3 regions of the Streptomyces sp. NPDC017448 genome follow, and region 1 is predicted to be linked to each of the others. Evidence: riboswitches for the same ligand, from Rfam matches in the RefSeq annotation. Region 1 holds a riboswitch; each other region holds the start of a gene.
The links. A riboswitch is a leader RNA that binds a small molecule or an ion and turns the genes downstream of it on or off. The one in region 1 is predicted to bind thiamine pyrophosphate.
Positions count from the first base shown of each region.

Region 1 (3,221 bases):
AGCCCGCGGCGCGGGCGGCGGTGGCGAACTCCGCGCCGATCCAGCCCGCCCCGACGACGACCACGTCGTGCTGCCGCGCCAGGACGGGCCGCAGCCGTGCGGCGTCGTCGAGCGTGCGCAGCAGATGGACGCCGGGCACGCCCTCGGCTCCGGGCAGGGCGACGGGCTCCGCGCCGGTCGCGATGATCAGGGCGTCGTAGGGGACGGGTCCGTCGACGGTGTCGAGCACGTGGTCGGCGGCGCGCAGGGCGGTGACGTCCAGGCCGAGGCGCAGGGTGACGCCCAGCGCCTCGAAGTCGACGTCGAACGCGGAGTCCTCGGCCTTGCCCAGCAGCACGGCCTTGGACAGCGGCGGCCGGTCGTAGGGCTGGTGGGGCTCGGCGCCGATCAGGGTGACGGGCCCGGTGAAGCCCGCCTCCCGCAGGGCGACCGCGCTCTGCACGCCGGCCATGCCCGCTCCGACGATCACGGCGTTCCGGGCGGGGCTCTTCTCCGTCTGCTGCTCGCTCACCTGTCCACCCTAACCACCTGACGAAGCGTCAGGGGGAGGGCCGCCGGAAGCGGCGGCGCCGGGACGCGGGCGGGCCGCAGCCGGGACGCCGCCCGTCAGGAAGGCAGCTCCTCCACCACGCTGGTCCCGTCGCCCTCCTGGGACTCCCACGCCCACCGCTCCTCCAGCCGCACCCGGCCGTCGGGAAGGCCGACGACGGTGGAGAGGCAGTGTCCGCAGGAGGTGGTTCCGTCCTGCCTGAGCTGGACGTAGCGGAAGTCGAGCGCGTCCCCGTCCCGGGTGCCGACGAGATGGCCGCGGACGACGTCGCCGCCCGCGTACTCGGCCCAGATCCGGCCGTCCTCCTCGTGGTACGCGAACCGGGTGCGGGTTCCGACCTGGCCGGGGGCCTGGTCGGCGACGGGCGCGAGGACGAGTCCGTCGAGCGAACGGGCCATGGCGGCTGCTCCCCTACTGGGCGGCGGGCGGCGGGGTTTAGGGTGGCCACGGTAGAACACTCGCGGGAGCCCGGACGCACCGGGCTGAGAGGGAGGCTGGCCGGCCTCCGACCGTACGAACCTGATCCGGATCATGCCGGCGAAGGGAGGGGCTGGACACCCATGCGCGTCTCGGGAAACACCCCCGGGGCCCCGGAAGGGGCCCTCGGGCCGAAAGGATCCGACGTCCTCGTCGTCGGGGGCGGCGTCATCGGCCTGGTCACCGCCTGGCGGGCCGCCCAGCGCGGGCTGACCGTGACCGTGGCCGATCCGGCTCCGGGCGGCGGGGCCGCCCGGGTCGCGGCGGGCATGCTGGCCGCCGTCACCGAACTGCACTACGGCGAGCAGATGCTGCTCGGCCTCAACCTCCTCTCCGCCGCCCGCTATCCGGCGTTCGTCGAGGAGCTGGAGGCGGCGAGCGGCCGGGACACCGGCTTCCGGACCTGCGGCACGCTCGCCGTGGCGCTGGACTCCGACGACCGGGCGCACCTGCGCGAACTGCACGCCCTCCAGGAGCGGTCGGGCCTGGAGTCGGTCTGGCTGAGCGGCCGTGAGTGCCGACGCCTGGAGCCGATGCTGGCCCCGGGCGTGCGGGGCGGCCTCCGGGTCGACGGCGACCACCAGGTGGACCCGCGCCGCCTCGCCGCGGCGCTGCTGACCGCGTGCGAGCGGGCCGGGGTCGCCTTCCGCCGGACGACCGCCGAGCGGCTCACCGTCGCCGGGGGCCGGGCGGGCGGGGCGCTGCTCGGTGACGGGACCGAGTTCGCGGCCGACCAGGTCGTCCTCGCGGCGGGCAGCCTCAGCGGCCGGCTCGCGGGGCTCCCGCCGGAGCTCGTACCGCCGGTGCGCCCGGTCAAGGGCCAGGTCCTGAGGCTCACCGTGCCCCCGGCGTACGCCCCCTTCCTCAGCCGCACCGTGCGCGCCGTGGTCCGGGGCGGCCACCTCTACCTGGTACCGCGGGAGAACGGCGAGCTGGTCGTCGGGGCCACCAGCGAGGAGATGGGCTGGGACACCACGGTCACCGCCGGAGGGGTCTACGAGCTGCTGCGCGACGCCCACGAGCTGGTGCCGGGGATCACGGAGCTGCCGCTGACCGAGACCCGGGCCGGTCTGCGGCCCGCCTCCCCGGACAACGCCCCGCTGCTCGGCCCGACCGCCCTGCCCGGTCTGCTGCTCGCCACCGGCCACCACCGCAACGGCGTGCTGCTGACGGCCGTGACCGGGGACGCGATGGCCGACGCGCTCACCACCGGCGAGCTGCCCGAGGCGGCCCGCCCCTTCTCCCCCGCCCGCTTCGAGGCCGCCGCCGCCCCCGTACCCCAGGAGCAGTCCGTATGACCCAGCAGTCCGCAGGACCGGAAGCCGCCACTGCCCGGACCGGCCCCGCGGCCGTCCCCGAAGCCGCCGCCGTGCCGGGAGCTGGCGTGCCCGAAGCTGGCGTGCCGGGAGCCGTCTCCGTCTCCGTGAACGGGGAGGTCCGGGCCGTTCCCGCCGGAACGGATCTGGGCGCCCTCGTCGCCACCCTGACGCGGGCCCCCGCCGGGGTCGCCGCCGCCGTCAACGAGAGCGTCGTCCCGCGCGGCCGGTGGGCCGCGACACCGCTCGGCGAGGGCGACCGCGTCGAGGTCCTGACCGCCGTCCAGGGAGGCTGACCGTGTCGGACGACGTCTTCACGCTGGGGCCCGCGACCTTCGGCTCCCGGCTGATCATGGGCACCGGCGGGGCGCCGAGCCTGGAGGTGCTGGAGCGTTCGCTGATCGCGTCGGGCACCGAGCTGACCACGGTCGCGATGCGCCGGCTGGACCCGACCGTCCGGGGTTCGGTGCTCTCGGTGCTGGAGCGGCTCTCCATCCAGGTCCTGCCGAACACCGCCGGCTGCTTCACGGCGGGCGAGGCGGTGCTGACCGCCCGGCTGGCCCGGGAGGCGCTCGGCACGGACTGGGTGAAGCTGGAGGTGATCGCCGACGAGCGGACCCTGCTGCCCGATCCGATCGAGCTGCTGGACGCGGCGGAGGCCCTGGTGGACGACGGGTTCGTGGTGCTTCCCTACACCAACGACGATCCGGTGCTGGCCCGGAAGCTGGAGGACGTGGGATGTGCGGCGATCATGCCGCTGGGCTCCCCCATCGGCTCCGGGCTCGGCATCCGCAACCCGCACAACTTCGAGCTGATCGTCGAGCGGGCCGGGGTGCCCGTGATTCTCGACGCGGGGGCCGGGACGGCCTCGGACGCGG
Region 1 is NZ_JBIRLM010000004.1:181,347-184,567, reverse strand. It holds gene ACH4K1_RS09845 (NAD(P)/FAD-dependent oxidoreductase) at 1-511, opposite strand, end outside; gene ACH4K1_RS09840 (hypothetical protein) at 607-948, opposite strand; TPP riboswitch at 1,001-1,113, shown strand; gene thiO (glycine oxidase ThiO) at 1,111-2,325, shown strand; gene thiS (sulfur carrier protein ThiS) at 2,427-2,639, shown strand; gene ACH4K1_RS09825 (thiazole synthase) at 2,642-3,221, shown strand, end outside.

Region 2 (3,221 bases), on a different contig from region 1:
AACGTCCCCGCCGGGTCGCGCGAGAAGCTGGCCGAGGCGCTCTTCCCCGAGCTGATGTCGGTGGTCCGGCACATCAGCTGCGACGACGACACCACCCGCAAGACCCTGTGGAAGCTGCACGACGGGACGCTGGTCGAGTCCGTCCTGATGCGCTACCCGGACCGCGTCACCATGTGCATCTCCTCGCAGGCCGGCTGCGGCATGAACTGCCCGTTCTGCGCCACCGGCCAGGCCGGCCTCGACCGCAACCTGTCGACCGCCGAGATCGTGCACCAGATCGTGGACGGCATGCGCGCCCTGCGCGACGGCGAGGTGCCCGGCGGCCCGGCGCGGCTGTCCAACATCGTCTTCATGGGCATGGGCGAGCCGCTCGCCAACTACAAGCGCGTGGTCGGCGCGATCCGCCGGCTCACCGACCCGGAGCCGGACGGCCTCGGTCTGTCGCAGCGCGGCATCACCGTCTCCACCGTGGGCCTCGTCCCGGCCATGCTGCGCTTCGCCGACGAGGGCTTCAAGTGCCGCCTCGCCGTCTCGCTGCACGCCCCGGACGACGAGCTGCGCGACACCCTCGTCCCCGTCAACACCCGGTGGAAGGTCCGCGAGGTCCTGGACGCCGCCTGGGAGTACGCGGAGAAGTCCGGCCGCCGGATCTCCATCGAGTACGCCCTGATCCGGGACATCAACGACCAGGCGTGGCGCGGCGACCTGCTCGGCAGGCTGCTCAAGGGCAAGCGGGTCCACGTCAACCTGATCCCGCTGAACCCCACGCCGGGCTCCAAGTGGACCGCCTCGCGGCCCGAGGACGAGAAGGCGTTCGTCGAGGCCATCGCGGCCCACGGCGTGCCCGTCACCGTCCGGGACACCCGCGGCCAGGAGATCGACGGGGCCTGCGGGCAGCTCGCGGCCTCCGAGCGCTGAGGCGAGGGACCGCGCCGGGGCCCGGCCGAGAGCGGAGGCCCGTGGCCCCACGCGGCCTCCCGGACCGGTCGGAAACCGTCCGTGTAGCCTGGGCCGGAACCAACTTCATATTCCGACAGGGGAGCGCCACAGCGCTGAGAGTGCGGCACCGAGGACAGGTCGGCCGCAGACCCTCTGAACCTCGCCCGGGTCATTCCGGGTAGGAAGTTCGGACAGTACTCAAGCTGTTGCGCCCTGCCCGCCTCCGGTTCGCCCGGGAGCGGGCAGGGCCGCGTCTCTTCCTGGTCACCCCCAGGAGGAACCACATGACCACCACCACGAAGTACGCGGCGACCGCGCTCGCCGCGGCGCTCGGCGTCACCGTGCTCGCCGGCTGCGGCGGCGACGACGGCTCGGCGGGCCCCGGGGCGTCCAAGGGCAGCGGCTCCAAGACCGTGACCCTGGTCAGCCACGACTCCTTCAACGTCTCGGAGGGCGTGCTGAAGGCGTTCACGGAGGAGACCGGCTACCGGGTCAAGACCCTCAAGAGCGGCGACGCCGGAGCCGCGCTCAACCAGGAGATCCTGACCAAGGGCTCCCCGCGCGGCGACGTCTTCTTCGGCGTCGACAACACCCTGCTCTCCCGCGCCCTCGACAACGGCCTGTTCACCCCGTACGAGGCCGAGGGCCTGGACCGGGTCGCCCAGGACACCCAGCAGGACGCGAAGCACCGCGTCACCCCCGTCGACACCGGCGACATCTGCGTCAACTACGACAAGAAGTACTTCGCCGACAAGAAGCTCGCGCCGCCGAAGACCTTCGAGGACCTGCTGAAGCCCGCGTACAAGAACCTCCTCGTCACCGAGAACGCGGCCAGTTCCTCGCCCGGTCTCGGCTTCCTCCTCGGCACCGTCGCCTCCCAGGGCGAGGACGGCTACGAGGCGTACTGGAAGAAGCTCAAGGCCAACGGCGTCAAGGTCGTCGACGGCTGGGAGCAGGCGTACAACGAGGAGTTCTCCGGCTCCGCCGGCGGCAAGAAGACCGGCGCCGACCGGCCGCTCGTCGTCTCCTACGCCTCCAGCCCGCCCGTCGAGGTGCTCTACGCCGACCCGCAGCCCGAGGAGGCCCCCACCGGGGTCGCCACCGGCACCTGCTTCCGGCAGACCGAGTACGCCGGGCTGCTGACCGGGGCGAAGAACGAGGTGGGCGGCAAGGCGCTGCTGGACTTCCTGATCAGCAAGACCTTCCAGGAGGACATGCCGCTGAACATGTTCGTGAACCCGGTCGTCGAGGACGCGAAGCTGCCGGAGCTGTTCACGAAGTTCGGCGAGCGGGTCGAGACGCCGCCCACCGTGGCGCCCGAGAAGATCACCGCCCACCGTGAGCAGTGGATCCAGTCGTGGCAGTCGCTGGTCCTGAAGTAGAGCCCGGGAAGCGGACCGCCCGGCCCGCGCCGCCCGCGCGCGGGGCCGGACGGCGCGGGGCCGCGCTGCGACTGGGCCTGATGGCCGTGCCCGTCGCCTTCTTCGCGGTCTTCTTCGCCTACCCCGTGGCCGCGATCGTCGGCCGCGGGCTCACGACGGACGACGGCTGGCGGTTCGGGCGGATCGGCGAGGTGCTGGGCCGCCCGGACATCCTCGACGTCCTCTGGTTCACCACCTGGCAGGCCCTCGCCTCGACCGCGCTCACCCTCCTGATCGCCCTGCCCGGGGCGTACGTCTTCGCCCGCTTCGCCTTCCCCGGCAAACAGGTGCTGCGGGCCGTCGTCACCGTGCCGTTCGTGCTGCCGACCGTCGTCGTCGGCACCGCGTTCCTGGCGGTGCTGGGGCGGGGCGGGCTCCTCGACGAGCTGGGGGGCGTCCGCCTCGACACCACGGTGTGGGCGATCCTGCTGGCCCACGTCTTCTTCAACTACGCCGTCGTCGTCCGCACGGTCGGCGGCCTGTGGTCCCAGCTCGATCCGCGCCAGGAGGAGGCCGCCCGGGTGCTGGGGGCCGGACGGTTCGCCGCGTTCCGCCGGGTGACGCTGCCCGCGCTCGCCCCGGCCGTCGCCGCCGCCGCGCTGATGGTCTTCCTCTTCACCTTCACCTCCTTCGGCGTCGTGCAGATCCTCGGCGGACCGGCGTACTCCACCCTGGAGGTGGAGGTCTACCGGCAGACCGCCCAGCTGCTGGACCTGCCGACCGCCGCCGTGCTGACCCTGGTGCAGTTCACCGCGGTCGGCGCGATCCTCGCCGTGCACGCCGCGACCGTGCGCCGCCGGGAACGGGCGCTGAAGCTGGTCGACCCGGCCCGGACCTCCCGCCGGCCGCGCGGCGCGGGGC
Region 2 is NZ_JBIRLM010000003.1:293,598-296,818, forward strand. It holds gene rlmN (23S rRNA (adenine(2503)-C(2))-methyltransferase RlmN) at 1-918, shown strand, start outside; TPP riboswitch at 1,026-1,142, shown strand; gene ACH4K1_RS08640 (thiamine ABC transporter substrate binding subunit) at 1,224-2,321, shown strand; gene ACH4K1_RS08645 (ABC transporter permease) at 2,402-3,221, shown strand, end outside.
Region 2: it holds a riboswitch for thiamine pyrophosphate, as region 1 does, so the genes downstream of both, ACH4K1_RS08640 (thiamine ABC transporter substrate binding subunit) here and thiO (glycine oxidase ThiO) in region 1, are expected to answer to the same signal.

Region 3 (3,221 bases), on a different contig from region 1:
CAACCTGGAGGAAGCGCTCGGCCGCATCCTCGCCGAGGAGCAGAACGCCGGGTGACCGGGCGCACCCGGTGCCCCCTCACCCCTTCTTACGACGACGGCCCCGGCCGGCCCGCACGGGCGCGGCCGTAGCCGTCTGTGCGCTGCCGGCCCCCGGGCGGTCCGCGGAGACCACCAGCGCGGCGAGCGCCGTGGTCACCGGCACCGAGGCGACCAGGCCGATCGACCCGATCAGAGTGCGGACGATCTCCTCGGCCACCAGCTCGCTGTTGGCCACCGTCCCCATACTGCTCTGGGCGATGGAGAAGAGCAGTAGCAGGGGCAGTGCCGCGCCCGCGTACGCCAGCACCAGGGTGTTGACCACCGAGGCGATGTGGTCCCTCCCGATCCGGATACCTGCCCGGTACAGCCCCTTCCAACCCATTCCGGGGTCGGCCTGGTGCAGTTCCCAGACCGCGGAGGTCTGGGTGACCGTCACATCGTCGAGCACCCCGAGCGAACCGATGATGACACCGGCCAGCAGCAGGCCGCTCATATCGATGTCCGGGTAGAGGCCGTGGATGAGGCCGGTGTTGTCGTCGGTGTTGCCGCTCAGGTTCGCCCAGCCGATGAACAAGGAGCCCAGCAGCCCGATCAGCAGCAGGGAGATCAGGGTGCCGACGACCGCGACGGAGGTGCGGGCCGTCACGCCGTGGCACAGGTAGAGCGCCGCCAGCATGATGGCGCTGGCCCCGATCACCGCCACCACCAGCGGATTCGAACCCTGCAGGATCGCCGGCAGGATGAACAGGGTCAGCACGGCGAACGACACGGCCAGCGCCACCAGCGCCATCACCCCGCGCAGCCGGCCCACCACGACCACCGCCAGCGCGAAGATCCCGGCCAGCAGCGCCATGGGAACCTTCCGGTCCACATCGGTCACGGAGTACTGGAGGTCGCGCGGTGCGTCGGGGGCGTAGGCCACCACCACGCCCTGGCCCTCCTTCAGCTGGCGGGGCGCGTCCGGCTGGACCACCTCGACGAACCTGCGGCCCTTGTCGGGGCCGCCGGCCACCTCGACGGTCGCCTTCGCGCACTCCCCCTCCTGCTCGTTGACGGCCTCCCGCCCCGAGGGCGTGGAGGTGTCGCCGGTCGGGGGCACCTGCGAGGCGTTGACGTCGGCGCAGTCGACCTTGACGACCTGGACGACCTTCCCGTCCTGGGTCTGCCGGTCGAAACCGACGCCGGTGCGTTCGTGGTCGGGCGCGCCGCCGGGCCAGAGGGCGATCAGGCCGATGACGACCGCCGTGGCGAACGGGATCACCACGGCGGCGATGACCTTGCGCAGATGCCGGGAGACGGGAGCGGCCGGGCCGTGGCTGTGCGTGTGGCCGTGGGAGTGGCCCTGGGGCGGCTGGGAAGCGGAGTCGCTCGGGGGAGAGGTCACGGGGCGATCATCGCAAGAACGCGGGGGCCCTCTGGTCAGCACGCCGGAAAGGACGCTAGCGTGGAGGCACCTTTGCACACGCGGGAGCTCGGAGCACCGGGCTGAGAGGGCGCTGACCGCCGTACGTCCGCACGTACGGGAAACGCTGCGCCGACCGCCGAACCTGTTACCGGGTAATGCCGGCGTAGGGAGTAGGTCTCATGACCACATCGGACGCACGCACGCCTGCCTCGAAACAGAACGACGAGGCCGGGAAGTCCATCGGCTGGCACAAGGGGTACGTCCAGGGCTCGCGCCCGGACCTCCGGGTGCCGGTCCGACAGGTGCACCTCACCAACGGCAAGGACGTGACGCTGTACGACACGTCGGGGCCGTACACCGACCCCGCCGTCGACACCGATGTCCGCCGCGGCCTCACGCCTCTGCGGGAGAACTGGATCATCGCCCGCGGCGACACCGAGGAGTATGCGGGACGGCCCGTCCGCCCCGAGGACGACGGGCTCAAGCACACCTCGCCGCGGGGCGGGCTGCGCAACCTCGACGCCGTCTTCCCGGGCCGCCCGCGCCAGCCGCGCCGCAGCCGCGACGGACGGCCCGTCACCCAGCTCGCGTACGCCCGGCGGGGGGAGGTCACCCCGGAGATGGAGTACGTGGCGATCCGGGAGAACGTCGAGGCGGAGGTCGTACGGGAGGAGATCGCGGCGGGCCGGGCGGTGCTGCCGGCCAACGTCAACCACCCGGAGATCGAGCCGATGATCATCGGCAAGCGGTTCCTGGTGAAGGTCAACGCCAACATCGGCAACTCGGCCGTCACCTCCTCCATCGAGGAGGAGGTGGACAAGATGACCTGGGCGACGAAGTGGGGCGCCGACACGGTCATGGACCTGTCCACCGGACGCAACATCCACACCACCCGCGAGTGGGTGCTGCGCAACTCCCCCGTGCCGATCGGCACGGTCCCGCTCTACCAGGCCCTGGAGAAGGTGGACGGCCGGGCCGAGGAGCTGACGTGGGAGATCTACAAGGACACCGTCATCGAACAGGCCGAACAGGGCGTGGACTACATGACGGTGCACGCCGGAGTGCGCCTGCCGTACGTCCCGCTGACGGCCCGTCGCAAGACCGGGATCGTCTCGCGCGGCGGTTCGATCATGGCGGCCTGGTGCCTCGCGCACCACAAGGAGTCGTTCCTCTACGAGCACTTCGAGGAGCTCTGCGAGATCCTCGCGACGTACGACGTCACCTACTCGCTCGGTGACGGACTGCGCCCCGGCTCGATCGCGGACGCCAACGACGAGGCGCAGTTCGCCGAGCTGCGCACCCTGGGCGAGCTGAACACGGTGGCCAAGCGGTTCGGCGTCCAGACCATGATCGAGGGCCCCGGGCACGTCCCGATGCACAAGATCAAGGAGAACATCGACCTCCAGCAGGAGATCTGCGAGGAGGCTCCGTTCTACACGCTGGGCCCGCTGACCACGGACGTGGCGCCCGCCTACGACCACATCACCTCCGGTATCGGCGCCGCGATGATCGCCTGGTGGGGTACGGCGATGCTCTGCTACGTCACGCCCAAGGAGCACCTGGGGCTGCCGAACCGGGACGACGTGAAGACCGGCGTCATCACCTACAAGATCGCCGCCCACGCGGCCGACCTGGCCAAGGGGCACCCGGGTGCCCAGGAGTGGGACGACGCCCTCTCCGACGCACGGTTCGAATTCCGCTGGGAGGACCAGTTCAACCTGGCCCTCGATCCGGAGACGGCCCGGGAGTACCACGACGAGACGCTGCCCGCCGAACC
Region 3 is NZ_JBIRLM010000006.1:294,667-297,887, forward strand. It holds gene ACH4K1_RS13585 (SsgA family sporulation/cell division regulator) at 1-55, shown strand, start outside; gene ACH4K1_RS13590 (YibE/F family protein) at 77-1,423, opposite strand; TPP riboswitch at 1,494-1,631, shown strand; gene thiC (phosphomethylpyrimidine synthase ThiC) at 1,624-3,221, shown strand, end outside.
Region 3: it holds a riboswitch for thiamine pyrophosphate, as region 1 does, so the genes downstream of both, thiC (phosphomethylpyrimidine synthase ThiC) here and thiO (glycine oxidase ThiO) in region 1, are expected to answer to the same signal.